Regions from separate parts of the Pseudomonas sp. LBUM1657 genome, predicted to be linked through region 1. Evidence: riboswitches for the same ligand, from Rfam matches in the RefSeq annotation. Region 1 holds a riboswitch; the other holds the start of a gene.
What was found. Region 1 has a riboswitch for cobalamin ahead of ACA055_RS16845 (CbtB domain-containing protein). Riboswitches for the same ligand answer to the same signal wherever they lie in the genome.
Positions count from the first base shown of each region.

Region 2: linked by a shared signal. The riboswitch ahead of cobO (cob(I)yrinic acid a,c-diamide adenosyltransferase) and the one ahead of ACA055_RS16845 (CbtB domain-containing protein) in region 1 are both predicted to bind cobalamin.

Region 1 covers NZ_CP166799.1:3,656,420-3,664,030, reverse strand. Annotated here, with positions in the region: gene ACA055_RS16870 (fatty acid cis/trans isomerase) at 1-1,836, shown strand, start outside; gene nfuA (Fe-S biogenesis protein NfuA) at 2,141-2,725, shown strand; gene cobM (precorrin-4 C(11)-methyltransferase) at 2,873-3,619, opposite strand; gene ACA055_RS16855 (cobalamin biosynthesis protein) at 3,702-4,115, opposite strand; gene ACA055_RS16850 (CbtA family protein) at 4,112-4,819, opposite strand; gene ACA055_RS16845 (CbtB domain-containing protein) at 4,831-5,034, opposite strand; cobalamin riboswitch at 5,155-5,382, opposite strand; cobalamin riboswitch at 5,571-5,783, shown strand; gene cobW (cobalamin biosynthesis protein CobW) at 5,883-6,944, shown strand; gene cobN (cobaltochelatase subunit CobN) at 6,948-7,611, shown strand, end outside.
Region 2 covers NZ_CP166799.1:1,791,391-1,799,001, forward strand. Annotated here, with positions in the region: gene hda (DnaA regulatory inactivator Hda) at 1-278, shown strand, start outside; gene ACA055_RS08180 (C40 family peptidase) at 493-1,131, shown strand; gene ACA055_RS08185 (C40 family peptidase) at 1,297-1,833, shown strand; gene ACA055_RS08190 (O-methyltransferase) at 1,849-2,511, shown strand; gene ACA055_RS08195 (PQQ-dependent sugar dehydrogenase) at 2,639-3,952, opposite strand; gene ACA055_RS08200 (hypothetical protein) at 4,021-4,605, opposite strand; cobalamin riboswitch at 4,760-4,994, shown strand; gene cobO (cob(I)yrinic acid a,c-diamide adenosyltransferase) at 5,075-5,686, shown strand; gene ACA055_RS08210 (cobyrinic acid a,c-diamide synthase CobB) at 5,683-7,065, shown strand; gene bluB (5,6-dimethylbenzimidazole synthase) at 7,062-7,611, shown strand, end outside.

The DNA.
Region 1 (7,611 bases):
GACGGTTACGCCAGTTCCCATCCGAAAGAGGGCATGCCGCTGGCGGTCACCGGCCTGACCGATCAGCAATACCAGACGCTGCAACGCTGGCTGGCGTCAGGAGCGCCGATTGATGAGCAGGGGCTGGTGCCCAGCGCGAAGGAAGCCTTGCAGGTGGTGCAGTGGGAAAACCTGCTCAACGCACCGGGCGCCCGGGAAAGCCTGGTGGGGCGCTGGTTGTTCGAGCACTGGTTTCTTGCGCACCTCTACTTCAAGGACGGCGAGCCGGGGCATTTCTTCCAGTGGGTGCGTTCGCGCACACCGACCGGCCAGCCTATTGACCTGATCAACACCCGTCGCCCGGATGACGATCCAGGCACCCGGATTTATTACCGTTTGTGGCCGGTGCAAGGCGTGATCGTGCACAAAACCCACATCACCTATCCTCTGAGTGCGCCGAAGATGGCGCGAATCAAAAGCCTGTTCTACAACGGCAATTGGCAGGTCACTGCGTTACCGGGTTACGGACCGGACCACCGGGCCAATCCGTTCATCACATTCGAGGCGATCCCGGCCCAAGCGCGTTACCAGTTCATGCTCGATAACGCCGAATACTTCGTGCGCACCTTCATTCGCGGCCCGGTGTGCCGTGGCCAGATCGCCACCGATGTGATCCGCGACAACTTCTGGGCGCTGTTCCAGGCGCCGGAACACGACCTCTATATTACCGACCCGAACTACCGTGGCCAGGCCACGCCGTTGCTGGCGATGCCGGGGCAGAACGACGACGTCGGCAGCGTCCTGAGCCTGTGGCACAACTACCGTGACAAGCGAAACGAGTACGAGGCGCTGCGCCGTGACAGTTACGCCGATGCGCCCGCGCCGAGCTGGTCGACGTTGTGGGCCGGTAACGACAACGCTTTGCTGAGTATTTTCCGGCACTTCGACAGTGCCTCGGTGAACAAGGGCCTGATCGGCGAGGTGCCGCAGACCATGTGGCTGTTCGACTTCCCGCTGCTGGAGCGCACCTACTATCAATTGGCGGTCAACTTCGACGTGTTCGGTAATGTCTCCCATCAGGCGCAGACACGCCTGTACTTCGACCTGATCCGCAACGGTGCCGAGCAGAACTTCCTGCGCCTGATGCCCGCCGACTCCAGGGATAACTACCTCGACGATTGGTACCAGAGTGGCGGCAAATTCAAGATGTGGCTGGATTACGAGTCCATCGACAATGACAAACCGACGGCGCTGAAACTCGACGAAAAGGACCCAAAACACGACTTCGCCCAGCAGTTGCTGGCCCGTTACGGCGACCTCAATGCGAAGCCTGATCCGATCAATCGCTGCGACGGCGCTTACTGCTCGCGGCCGAACATCGATCCGGCGTGGCAGCGTGCCGAACAGGCCCTGAGTCGCCTGACGTCACGCCCGGCCGCCGGGTTGAAGGTCATCGAGCAGTTGCCGGAAGCGACGATGTTGCGCATCGAAACCACGAGCGGCAAACGCGAGGTCTACAGCCTGCTGCGCAACCGCGCCCACAGCAACGTCGCGTTCCTGCTCGGTGAGTCGCTGCGTTTTCAGCCGGGGCTCGACACCCTCACCCTTTTTCCGGGCGTACTCAGCAGCTATCCGAACTTCATGTTCAACATTCCCGCCGAACAAGTGCCGGCGTTCGTGGACGCCATGGAAAACGCCAAGGACGCCCACCGCTTCGAGAAAATCGTCGAGCGCTGGGGCATACGCCGCAGCCATCCGCAGTTCTGGTTTTACTTCCATGACCTGAGCCGGTACATCCACGAGACTGATCCGGTGGAAGAGGGCGTGCTGGACATGAACCGCTACGAGAATCTTTGATGGCGGCGGCTGCCCCAGTCTTGGTAGCGCCGCCAATCCACTGTGGGGGCGGGCTTGCTCGCGAAGGCGATCGATCAGCCAACATCTGTGCTGAATGTAATGGCCTCTTCGCGAGCAAGCCCGCTCCCACAGGGATCTGCGGTGATCGGTAGCTATTGTTGGCTTTATAAGACGGTCGACAAAAGTCTGGATTGGCGGGGAATCGTCCTATCGTGGCAAGCCGGCTCTAACCCGACAAAAATACTAGGACTTTGTGCCGCGCGATGATTGGCGTAAACTGCGCCCAAGCCTGCGAGGAGTTTCCATGACCGCTATTACCATTACCGACGCCGCCCACGATTATCTGGCTGATCTGCTCTCCAAGCAGAACACCCCAGGCATCGGCATCCGCGTCTTTATCACCCAGCCTGGCACCCAGTACGCCGAAACCTGCATTGCCTATTGCAAGCCGGGCGAAGAAAAACCGGAAGACACGGCGCTGGGGCTCAAAAGCTTCACTGCTTATATCGATTCGTTCAGCGAAGCCTTCCTGGACGACGCGGTAGTCGACTATGCCACCGACCGCATGGGCGGCCAGCTGACCATCAAGGCGCCAAACGCCAAAGTACCGATGGTCAATGCCGACAGCCCGATCAACGAGCGCATCAACTACTACCTGCAGACCGAGATCAACCCGGGGCTCGCGAGCCACGGCGGTCAGGTCAGCCTGATCGATGTGGTCGAAGACGGCATTGCCGTTCTGAAGTTCGGCGGCGGTTGCCAGGGCTGCGGCCAGGCAGACGTCACTTTGCGCGAAGGCATCGAACGCACCTTGCTTGAGCGTATTCCCGAGCTCAAGGGTGTTCGCGACGTCACCGACCACACGCAGAAAGAAAACGCCTACTACTAAGTAAGGTGTTCGCTGCAACCATAAAAAAACGGCGCCCCGTGAGCGCCGTTTTTTTATGGGTGAAATTCACTGACGCCTTCGCGAGCAAGCCCGCTCCCACAGTTAATCGCATTCCAATGTGAGAGCGGGCTTGCTCGCGAAGAGGCCCTATGGGCGATACAAATGCGCATGCCCAGCGCGATACAGCGACGACTCGCTGAAATGATCACTGCCCAGCACCCGACCCACCAGAATCAATGCCGTGCGCCGAAATCCCTTGGCCTCAACCTTCTCGGCAATATCCGCCAATGTCCCCACCACCCAATCCTGATCTGGCCAGGTTGCTCGGTGAATCACGGCGATCGGGCAGTCGGCGCCGTAATGCGGCAGCAATTCAACCAGGATCTTCTCCAGGTGATTGACCCCCAAATGAATCGCCATGGTCGCCCCATGCTGCGCCAGACTACCCAGTTCCTCACCGGCCGGCATGGCGGTCTTGTCGGCGTAGCGGGTCAGAATCACGCTCTGTGATATGTCTGGCAAGGTCAGTTCCGCACCCAGAAGCGCCGCGCAGGCCGCCGTCGCCGTGACGCCAGGGATGATCTCAAAGGGAATGTCGAACTCGCGAAGGTAGCGAATCTGCTCGCCAATTGCCCCATACAAACCCGGATCGCCGGAATGCACCCGGGCCACATCCTGGCCGTTGGCATGGGCGGTCTTGATCAGTTCGATGATCTGTTCCAAGTGCAGTTCGGCGCTGTTGACCACTTGTTCGGCTCGATGGCCTTCCAGCACGGCGGCGGGCACCAGGGAGCCGGCATAGATGATCACCGGGCAGCTGCGAATCAGCCGCTGGCCTTTGACGGTGATCAGTTCCGGGTCGCCGGGACCTGCGCCAATGAAGTAGACGGTCATCGTCGGTTCCTGTGAAAAAAGGGGCTGGGCAAGGCTTCAGATGAAGATTGCTCATGATCGAAGACGGGGATTATCGGGGATTTCAGGCGGCGCCGGCCAATGCCAGGGTTGCCTGGGCATATTTTTGTCGCAAAATCAGCAGTTTCGCCGGGGCCTTGGCCAGGTGTTCGGCCATGGCGAGGGCGGCACTTTCCGCTACGCCGTAGCAACCGGTGCGTTCGAACGCGATGTCCGAATGGTGGCTGAGTTGCGGTTTGTAACCTTTCAATTGCTCACTGCTGAAGTACATCATCTCTAGCCCAAGCTGCTCGGCCAGTGCGATCAGGCCGGGTTCATCGCGCTTCAGGTCGATGCTGGCCAGGGCCTTGACCTGATGAAGCTGGATTTGGTGCGCCTGTAACGCCTGATCGAGCAGCGCCCGCAACGTGCTGACGGGGCAGCCGCGCTGGCAGCCCAGACCGACCACCAGGGTCGGCGCTGTGCTGGTGTTAGTCATGCGTGGTACTGGCCATCGCTTTTGCGGCGGAACAACCAGGCGCTGATCAGGCCCAGGGCCAGCCAGAACGCCATGTTGGTCAGCTGCGAAGCGATTTTGAACTCGGACTCCAGTGCTTCCGGGGCGAGCATCGAGTGCACTTCCGGTTGCGGTGCGCCGATCAGATGAGGAACGGCCAGGATCGCTACGCCAAGGATCTTCATCAGCCAATGGCGGCTGAACGCGATCAGCGCGATGCCGACAGCGGTGGAGGCGGCCGCGCCGATCCACCAGAACTGCCGTTGCGCCAGATCGGCGGCGGCAGTGCCCGGCAGCTCAGGCGGCAGGCCGAGGGTCGGTGCGAGGACGAACGTCGCGTAACCGGCCAGGCCCCAGAGCAGACCCTGAGACGTTTTGGTCGGGGCGCGCAAGGTGTAGAGACCGGCGAGCATCAGGGCAAAACCAACGGCGACCACCAGGTTGCCACCCGTGGTCGACAGCACGCGCTGCCAGCCGTCTTCCGGCTCCCAGGCTTCGGCATCGTGGGTGTGAGCGGTGACAGCGCCGGCGGCGTGTTCGTGAATTTCAACAGCAGCGGGTTCGGACTTTTCGTAAGTCTCGGCCTGCAAAATCAATGGGGAGACCCAGAAGCTTTGCAGCAGGGTCAGCAGCAGGGCGGCCAGCAACCCGGTGAACCCGGCGGTTTGCGCAATACGCTTGATCATGTCGGCAGGTCTCAATGGCACGGGAAAGCGGAGCTGTGACGGGTATCGTGCGCAGCGTTGTGCACCGCTTCGATGTGCGAGAAACCGGCGAAATAGACCAGGCACGCGCCAAGGATCGACGCACACACGGCGGTGGTCAGGCGTTGGGTCAGTGTCGCGGTGGTGCTGGCGGTGCTCTTATCGCTGTTGCTGCCGGTGCTGCTGATGATCGACATGGCGCTTCCCTCTGGTCTGTCAGTGGGTGAATAGAGCGCATGGAAGACCCCTGCGAGACGGGCACGCAGAGTTTCAAACAGCGCCCGCCCACCGCGGGTTTGTTATTCAGTGATCGTATCGGTCACTGTGTGTTGCGGGCCGGTCTCCGGGCTCACGAGGGGCGCTGGCTTTCGCCTGAGCCTGCAAGAGTCACCTTCCCATGCCGAACTGCTGGCACAGTGGATTTGACGCTTCGCTCGCTTACCGTTGCGGGGGCAGCACCGGACTGACATGGCTTTGAGTAAAGCACATGATTCACCGGTTTCCCGTTTCACCCTGTGAAGGGCACCCGTAACAAGGCGTGTAGGAGAGCATGGCCGGGGGTTGGGCGTCAATTGGCATGGGTTCTCACTTGGCTACCGAGTCGCTCCCTTCGCGAGCGAGCCCGCCCCACAGGGGAACGCATTTCAAAATGTGGGAGCGGGCTTGCTCGCGAAGGCGTCATCCCAGCCACCACCGAACGCAGCGTGAACATTGACCCGCCCCCACGCGATGCGTAGCCTTGCGCTTTCGAGGTTCTTCGGCATTAGCCGAAGCTAAGAAGGGAACGCGGTCGATGCCGCGGCTGCCCCCGCAACTGTGAACGGTGATGTTCGCTGCCACGCCACTGCAGGCTCTCTCCATGAGGTCGGCGGGAAGGCGCAGCGAATGCCGGTCGAAAGACTGGCGCACCGTCAGCCAGGAGACCTGCCTCGACACAGATTCTCACTTTCAACCGGGCGGGGTGATCCGGTGGCGAAATCTTCCGCGCGCCCATGCAGCCGCGGTCGTCGTCCCGTATGCCCGCCACCTTGCCAAAGGGCATCCGATGAAAACACTGGCCAAACTCCCCGTCACCATCGTTACCGGCTTCCTCGGCTCGGGCAAAACCACCTTGTTGCGGCACATGCTCGACAACGCTCAAGGCCGCCGCATCGCGGTGATCGTCAATGAGTTTGGCGAGCTGGGCATCGACGGCGAAATCCTCAAGCAGTGCTCCATCGGGTGCACCGAGGAAGAAGCCAACGGCCGGGTCTACGAACTGGCCAACGGCTGCCTGTGCTGCACCGTCCAGGAAGAATTCTTTCCGGTAATGCGTGAACTGGTGGCCCGTCGCGGTGACCTCGACCACATCCTCATCGAAACCTCCGGTCTGGCCCTGCCAAAGCCTTTGGTTCAGGCCTTCCAGTGGCCGGAAATCCGCAGCGCCTGCACCGTTGACGCGGTGATCACCGTGGTCGACAGCCCGGCCGTTGCTGCTGGCACTTTCGCCGCATTCCCGGACCAGGTCGACGCCCAGCGCAAACTTGACCCGAACCTGGACCACGAATCGCCACTGCACGAACTGTTCGCCGACCAACTGGCCAGCGCCGACCTGGTGATCCTCAACAAGGCTGACCTGATCAGCCCTGAAGACCTGGCCCGCGTGCGCCTGGAAGTCGCCGAAGAACTGCCGCCGGCAGTGAAAGTCATCGAAGCCAGCAGCGGACGTCTGCCGCTGGACGTGCTGATCGGCCTCGGTGCCGGTTCCGAAGAACACATCGACAGCCGTCACAGCCATCACGATCACCATCATGAAGGCGAGGACGATCATGACCATGATGCGTTCGACTCGATTTCCATCGAACTGCCGCAGGCCGACGAAAGTTTGCTGATGGACGCTCTGACGCAACTGGTGGTCCAGCACGGCATCCTGCGCGTCAAAGGTTTCGCCGCGATCCCGAACAAACCAATGCGCCTGCTGATCCAGGGCGTGGGCACGCGTTTCGACAAGCACTTCGACCGTCAGTGGGGCACCGATGAAGCGCGTACCACGCGTCTGGTGCTGATCGGCCAGGAACTGGACGCCGCTCTGCTCGAAGCGCAATTGCGCGCCGCGCTCAGCGTTTAAGCCATGCACCTGCTCAGGACTCAGCCCGGCGGTTTCGTCTCGGATGACAACATTGCCGACCTTGGACAAACCCCCGCCGAGCTGGTGATCCTGTGCAGCGGCGACTCAAGCCTCGCGCTGCTCGCCGAAGCGGCGCAGCAATTGCCCGACGATTATCCGAGCGTGCGCCTGGCTAACCCGATGCAGGTGCAGAACCACGCCTCGGTCGATCTCTATGTCGACGAAGTGCTGCAGCACGCGAAAGTCATTCTGATCTCGCTGCACGGCGGCATCGGCTATTGGCGTTACGGCGTCGAGCGGCTGGTGCAGCTGTCGGAGCGCGGTGTGCAGTTGATTCTGGTGCCGGGGGATGATCGCCCGGACCCGGAGCTCAGCGACTTGAGCACCGTGGTCGCCGAAGACCGCGACCGCCTCTGGCAATTCCTGCGGCAAGGCGGCATGAGCAATGCCCTGGACTTTTTCCGTTGCCTGGCCAATCGTTGGCTGGACCGCGACTATGCGTGGGCCGAGCCGCAAACCCTGCCACGCACGGCGATTTACCATCCGCACAAAAGCCCCGCTGAACTGAAGGATTGGCAAGCCGACTGGCAGGCCGATCAGCCGGTAGCGGCCGTGCTGTTTTACCGCTCGCACTTGCAGGCGGCGAACACCGGTTTCATCGATATTT
Region 2 (7,611 bases), 1.9 Mb from region 1:
AACTGCCAGTCAAGCTGGCGGACCTCAAATCCCGCCTGACCCTCGCGCTGATCTTTCAGATGCGTCCGCTTTCCGACGAAGACAAATTGCGTGCCTTGCAACTGCGCGCTTCCCGTCGTGGCCTGCACCTGACCGACGAAGTCGGGCATTTTATTCTGACTCGCGGTACTCGCAGCATGAGTGCGCTTTTCGAGCTGCTTGAACGTCTCGATCAGGCCTCCCTTCAAGCTCAGCGCAAGCTGACAATCCCTTTCCTTAAGGAAACGTTGGGCTGGTAAAGTCCCTATTCCTTGCGGCTTTCGGCATATTTCGGGCGTAAGAAAATCCACTTTCCTACAAGGTTGCAGGCTGCGCGAACGTCTAAAACGGGCTTGAGCGCTTAGATGGAAACGAGAAACCGATAAGTCACATAAAGTTCGATTGAATTTGCAAATGAGTTTGATAGCGGGCATAGTCGCGGCTTCTTTAAAACTATCAGCCACGGTCGTGCCCATGCTAAATCGCTTTGCACCCCTCGTGCCCCTCGCACTCGTTACCCTGTTGTTCGGTTGCGCTGCCCACTCCCCAGTGTCCCAGCAAGAGCAACAACAGCAGGTTAAAACTCCAGTTACCGCACAGTCATCTTCCGTTCTTTTCCAGGAAGAACTCGCAACCGATAAAGAACTGGCAGACTTCGCCGATGGCAAGTCGTACCAGCTTCCGGTTCTTGCTGACAGCATCCTCGAACGTGGCATGTCCCTGATCGGTACCCGTTACCGTTTCGGCGGCACCTCCGAAGCCGGTTTCGATTGCAGCGGTTTTATCGGTTATCTGTTTCGTGAAGAAGCCGGCATGAATCTGCCACGCTCTACCCGCGAAATGATCAACGTGGACGCCCCGTTGGTGACTCGAAGCGATCTGAAACCAGGTGATCTGTTGTTCTTCGCTACCAATGGTCGTCGCGGTCGTGTCAGTCACGCCGGGATCTACCTCGGTGACAACCAGTTCATCCACTCCAGCAGCCGCCGCAGCGGTGGTGTCCGGATCGATAGCCTGGGCGACAGCTACTGGAGCAAGACCTTCATCGAAGCCAAGCGCGCACTCGCGATGGCCCCGAATACGTCCCCGGCGATCGTCACGGCACGCAAGTAAGCGGACAGTTTGTAAGGTGAACTTAAAGTCTTACTTGAAGTTTGCCGCGTAGCCGCTAGAATCCTGATCTATTATTGATGGCAAACCGCCTGCGTCACGCGCAGGCGGTTTTCTTTTCTGTCCTCCCGGCAGAAAAAGCCGCAGCCAGATCAGGATGTTCTGCTTATGACGACGTCGGCCCGCCTCGCAATCATGTTCTTCGCAGCGCTGCTCAGCGCGTGCGCCAGCCGCACACCGCCACCTGCCCCGGTGGTTCGCGCTCCCCTTGTTTTCGGTCCTTCCCAAGCCTTTTCCCCGGCGGCGGAAGACGTGCTGTTTCGTGCGCTCGGCCTGGTGGGTACGCCTTATCGCTGGGGGGGCAACACGCCGGATTCGGGCTTCGATTGCAGCGGTCTGATCGGCTACGTCTACCGCGACGTCACAGGTATTGCCCTGCCGCGCACCACGCGCGAGATGATCAGCATGCAGGCAGCCAGTGTGGGCAAGGAAGGCCTGCAAACCGGTGACCTGATCTTCTTCGCCACCAATGGCGGCTCCCAGGTGAGTCATGCAGGGATCTATGTCGGCGAAGGCCGCTTCGTCCATGCGCCAGCCACCGGTGGCACGGTCAAGCTCGACAGCTTGTCCAAAGCCTACTGGCAGAAAGCCTATCTGAGCGCCAAGCGCGTCCTGCAACCTGAGCACTTGGCACATAACCCGTAGACCGCGGAGGTTGTCATGACCGCTCGCACGCTCAATCTCGACGATTCCCTGTATCAATACCTGCTCGACGTTTCCCTAAGGGAAACGCCGCTGCTCAAGCGCTTGCGCGACGAAACCCAGGCGCTGCCCATGGCGCGCTGGCAGGTGGCGCCGGAGCAGGGGCAATTTCTCGCTTTGCTGGTAAAGCTCACTGGCGCCAGGCGTCTGCTGGAAGTCGGCACCTTCACCGGTTACAGCGCCTTGTGCATGGCGGCTGCATTGCCGGATGACGGCTCGCTGATCTGCTGTGATATTCCCGGCGACTACAACGCCACCGCGCGCCGTTATTGGCAGGAGGCGGGGCTTGCCGAGCGGATTGAACTGCGTCTGGCCCCCGCGTTGGACACACTCGCGGAGCTTGAACAGCAAGGGCAGGGCGGACAGTTCGATCTGATCTTCATCGATGCCGACAAGGCCAATTACCCGACCTATCTGGAACATGCATTGCGCTTGCTGCGGGTCGGCGGTCTGGCGGTGTTCGATAACACGCTGTGGAGCGGGCGGGTGCTTGAGGAGAATTCTGACAGCGAAGACACCCGAGCCATCCAGGCGCTCAATTGCGCCTTGAAGGATGACGTGCGAGTGGATCTGTCGTTGTTGCCACTGGGTGATGGGTTGACGCTTTGCCGCAAACGCTAAGCGCTGATCCGTTGTGGGAGCGGGCTTGCTCGTGAAAGCGGTCTTTCAGCCAACATCATTGTTGAATGTGAAACAGCTTTCGCGAGCAAGCCCGCTCCCACAGGGTGATGTGTTTCGCCGGGACGGTTTATTTAGTCGCAGACACGCGCCACACCTTGTTCCCCACATCATCCGCCACCAGCAGGCCACCCTGCTGATCGATCACTACACCCACCGGACGACCCATGGCTTTTTCGTCGTCAGTGAGGAAGCCAGTGAGCACATCCACCGGCTGCCCGGTCGGTTTGCCGGCGCTGAACGGCACGAAAATCACTTTGTAGCCGCTGTGTGGTTTGCGATTCCAGGAGCCGTGCTGGCCGATGAATGCGCCCTCCTTGAACTGCGTCGGCAATGTGTTGCCTTCAGCAAATGTCAGGCCCAGTGACGCGGTGTGCGGGCCGACCGCGTAGTCCGGCGCAATGGCTTTGGCCACCAGCTCCGGATTCGGCGGCGTCACGCGGACATCGACATGTTGGCCGTAGTAGCTGTAAGGCCAGCCGTAGAACCCGCCGTCCTTCACTGAAGTGATGTAGTCCGGTACCAGGTCGCTGCCGATTTCGTCCCGCTCATTGACGGCCGTCCACAATGCGCCGCTCTGAGGCTCCCAGGCCAATCCATTCGGGTTGCGAATTCCCGAAGCGAAGATCCGATGGTTGCCGGTGGCGCGGTCCACTTCCCAGATCGCCGCGCGACCTTCTTCCTGATCCATGCCGTTTTCGCCGACGTTGCTGTTGGAGCCGACCGTGACGTACAGCTTGCTGCCGTCCTTGCTGGCGATGACGTTTTTGGTCCAGTGGTGATTCAGCGTCCCACCCGGCAGGTCGACCACTTTTATCGGCTGCGACTTGATCGCCGTATCGCCATTTTCATAGTGGAAACGCAGCAAGCGGTCGGTGTCGGCGACGTACAGGTCATTGCCGACCAGGGTCATGCCGAAAGGCGAGTTGAGGTTTTCCAGGAACACCGTGCGGGTTTCAGCGATGCCGTCGTGGTCTTTGTCCCGCAACAGTGTGATGCGGTTCGGACTGGGGACGGCGGCCCCTGCGCGGCTCATGACTTTGTCCATGACCCAGCCGCGAATGCCTTTGCCGTCATCGGGTTTGGGCGGTGCGTTGGTTTCGGCGACCAACACGTCACCGTTGGGTAGCACGTAGAGCCAGCGCGGGTGATCAAGGCCTTCAGCAAATGCCGCCACCTGAGTCCCTGTGGCGGCGGTGGGTTTCGTGCCGTCCGGCCAGCCGATCGCCGGGGCGATGTTCACCGTCGGGATCAGGGTCTTGTTCGGTTCTGGCAGCTTGGGCGACGGTCCGGTGCCGTCGGAGACTTGCAGGCTGGAGGTTTCACCACAGGCGGCGAGCCCTCCGGCGAGCGCGATAACAAAAACGAACTGAGGCTTGCGCATGCTGATCTTCCCTATGAATGCAGTGACCTGATCAATAGAGAAGCATGAAGACGCGATGGTTCAACCGGTCAGCCGCGGGCTTCCTTGATCAGCACGGCGATGCCGGGGTGGTAGTTGCCGGCTTCGTTGCGCAACTTGCGGTAGGCGTAGGGGAAATACCAGGCCACCGCGCAGGAATTTTCCTTTTGCAGGTCGTCGACCATGTCCTGAAGCTCTTCCGGTGTGGCGCTTTGCTGGGCTTTTTGCGGTGCGACGAACAGGCAGCCCAGTTTCAGGTCGCTGGCGTAGCTGATTCTCTTCGCGTCGCTGGTGATGTCGACCAGGGCTTGGGTCAGGTTCAGGCTGTTGACCCGTGGCCAGCGCTGTGTGGTTTGAAGGTAAGCGCGTTGTTCGGCAGTGGCGATAAACAGGTCGGCACGGCTGTTACGCTCGCCTTCTTCGGTCTGTTTGCGGGTCGGCGATTGTTGCAGCGTGACCATTTCCGCCATCCAGGCTGCGGCGGAGAGCAGGCCCAGGTTGGCTTTTTCGTCGAACCAGTAAGGCGTGTCGTTATCACCGCGAACGGCGTTGTAACGGTCGATACAGTCAAACCAGCGTTCCAGCACCGGGCGCAGGAATTCCAGCTTCGGATTGCTGATGATCATGCCTTGCATGTGGCTTACCCTTGTTATTGTGGTGTAGGTTTGTGGCTCTTTGATATCACTGCCGAGAGTGTGGCACAAGATTGACATCAATCAGGTGATCGACGGCAGTTATTCACTCAGCGACGTCCTGTCTTCAATTGACGCTCCACCCCCAACCCTCTAACCTTCGCGGCTTGTTTCAGGTGCTCTGTGGCTGAGGTCGACAGAGTGAAACAGGGAAGTCGGTGAGTGGCTATCTTCAAGCGACGAAGAGTCATGATCCCGACGCTGCCCCCGCAACGGTAAATGAGTAAAGATTGCGCCTTGAGCCACTGTGTCGACTGTCGACATGGGAAGGCGCGCAGTCAGGCTTAACGCCGCTCATGAGCCCGGAGACCGGCCTGATTCATCCAGCGGCATCACGGTGGGCGATGCCAGGCTTCTTGCCGTCTATTCTTGTGCCTGCCCGCCGTTATCCAGCCTCAACGGAGAGCTCCCCATGACTGATACCCCCGATCGTGACGAACGCCATCTGGCGCGCATGCTGCGCAAAAAAGCCGTGATCGACGAACGCATCGCCAACTCCCCGAATGAATGCGGCCTGCTGCTGGTGCTGACCGGCAACGGCAAAGGCAAGAGCAGCTCGGCCTTCGGCATGCTCGCCCGGTCCCTGGGGCACGGCATGCAGTGCGGCGTGGTGCAGTTCATCAAGGGCCGCAACAGCACCGGCGAAGAATTGTTCTTCCGCCGCTTCCCGGAGCAAGTGCGATTTCATGTGATGGGCGAGGGTTTTACCTGGGAAACCCAGGACCGCCAGCGTGACATCGCCGCTGCCGAAGCCGCCTGGGCTGTGTCCCAGGAACTGCTGCGCGATCCGTCCATCGGCCTGGTGGTGCTCGATGAATTGAACATCGCTCTGAAACACGGTTACCTCGACCTCGATCAAGTCCTTAGCGATCTGCAGGCGCGTCCGCCGATGCAGCACGTGGTTGTGACCGGTCGCGGCGCCAAACCGGAAATGATCGAACTGGCTGACACCGTCACTGAAATGGGCGTGATCAAGCACGCGTTTCAGGCCGGTATCAAAGCGCAAAAAGGCGTTGAGCTGTGAATCAACCACGTCATTGCCCGGCGGTATTAATTGCCGCGCCGGCCTCCGGTCAGGGCAAGACCACCGTGACTGCCGCGCTGGCCCGTTTGCACCGCAATCAGGGGCGCAAGGTCCGCGTATTCAAATGCGGCCCGGACTTTCTCGATCCGATGATTCTCGAGCGCGCCAGCGGTGCGCCGGTCTATCAATTGGACATGTGGATGGTTGGCGAGCAGGAAAGTCGCCGGTTGTTGTGGGAAGCGGCGGGCGAAGCCGATCTGATCCTGATCGAAGGCGTCATGGGCCTGTTCGACGGTACGCCGTCCAGTGCTGACCTGGCGCGACACTTCGGTGTGCCGGTGCTTGCTGTGATCGACGGCACCGCCATGGCGCAGACGTTTGGCGCACTGGCGTTGGGGCTGGCGCGCTATCAGCCGGATTTGCCGTTTGCCGGGGTGTTGGCCAATCGCGTTGGCACGTTGCGTCACGCGCAGTTGCTCGAAGGCAGCCTGACTGAAGGCCTGCGCTGGTACGGCGCCTTGTCCCGAGAAACCGGGATCGAATTACCGAGCCGTCACTTGGGGCTGGTTCAGGCCAGCGAGTTGAATGATCTGGACGTGCGTCTGGATGCGGCGGCCGATGCCCTGGCCAGCAGCTGCGAGGTCGCGCTGCCACCAGCGGTGGAATTCGCCGCCCCTGATGTGATCGCGGCAGAGCCCTTGTTGGCCGGCGTACGGATTGCCGTGGCCCGTGACGAGGCGTTTGCCTTTACCTATGGCGCGAGCCTGGATTTGCTGCGGGCCATGGGCGCCGAGTTACTGTTTTTCTCGCCGATTCGTGACGCAAGTTTGCCGGAGGCAGACAGCCTGTACTTACCGGGCGGATACCCCGAATTGCACCACGTGGCGCTTTCACAGAACATCACGATGCTGGCCGAGATCCGCGCGCACCATGGCGCTGGCAAACCGTTGTTGGCCGAGTGTGGCGGCATGCTTTATCTGCTCGATTCGTTGACCGACGTCGAGGGCACTCGCGCTGAACTGGTCGGTCTGCTGGCAGGGGATGCGGTGATGCAAAAACGTCTTGCCGCACTGGCCTTGCAAGCGGTCGAGCTGCCTGAAGGTTCGTTGCGCGGGCACACCTATCACCATTCCCTGACCAGCACAGAGCTTGAGCCGATTGCCCGAGGCTTGAGCCCTAACGGCGGACGTGGGGCGGAGGCGGTTTATCGTCAGGGGCGGATGACGGCCTCTTATGTGCACTTTTATTTTCCGTCCAATCCAACGGCGATTGCCGCGCTGTTTACGCCTGATCTTCAGGCCGCCTTCGCGAGCAAGCCCGCTTCCACAATGGATCATCCAAACCCTGTGGGAGCGGGCTTGCTCGCGAAGAGGCCATGACCGACAACGCCTTCTCCGAAGCCGAACGCGAAGCGGTTTATCGCGCGATCGCCGAGCGCCGCGACATGCGCCACTTCAGCGGCGGTACGGTCGAACCCGAACTGCTGCGACGCCTGCTCGAAGCCGCGCACCAGGCACCGAGTGTCGGCCTGATGCAGCCCTGGCGATTCATCCGCATCAGCGATCGAACCCTGCGCGGCAAGATCCAGCGACTGGTGGAAGAAGAACGCATCCGCACCGCCGAAGCCCTCGGTGAGCGTTCCGACGAGTTCATGAAGCTCAAAGTCGAAGGCATCAACGATTGCGCCGAGGTCCTGGTCGCCGCGCTGATGGACGATCGCGAGCGGCATATCTTTGGCCGTCGCACCTTGCCGGAAATGGACATGGCGTCGCTGTCCTGTGCGATTCAGAACCTGTGGCTGGCCTCCCGCGCCGAAGGACTGGGCATGGGCTGGGTGTCGCTGTTCGAGCCACAAGCGCTGGCGGACCTGCTGGGTTTGCCCGCCGGAGCCAAGCCGATGGCGATTCTTTGCCTCGGTCCGGTCA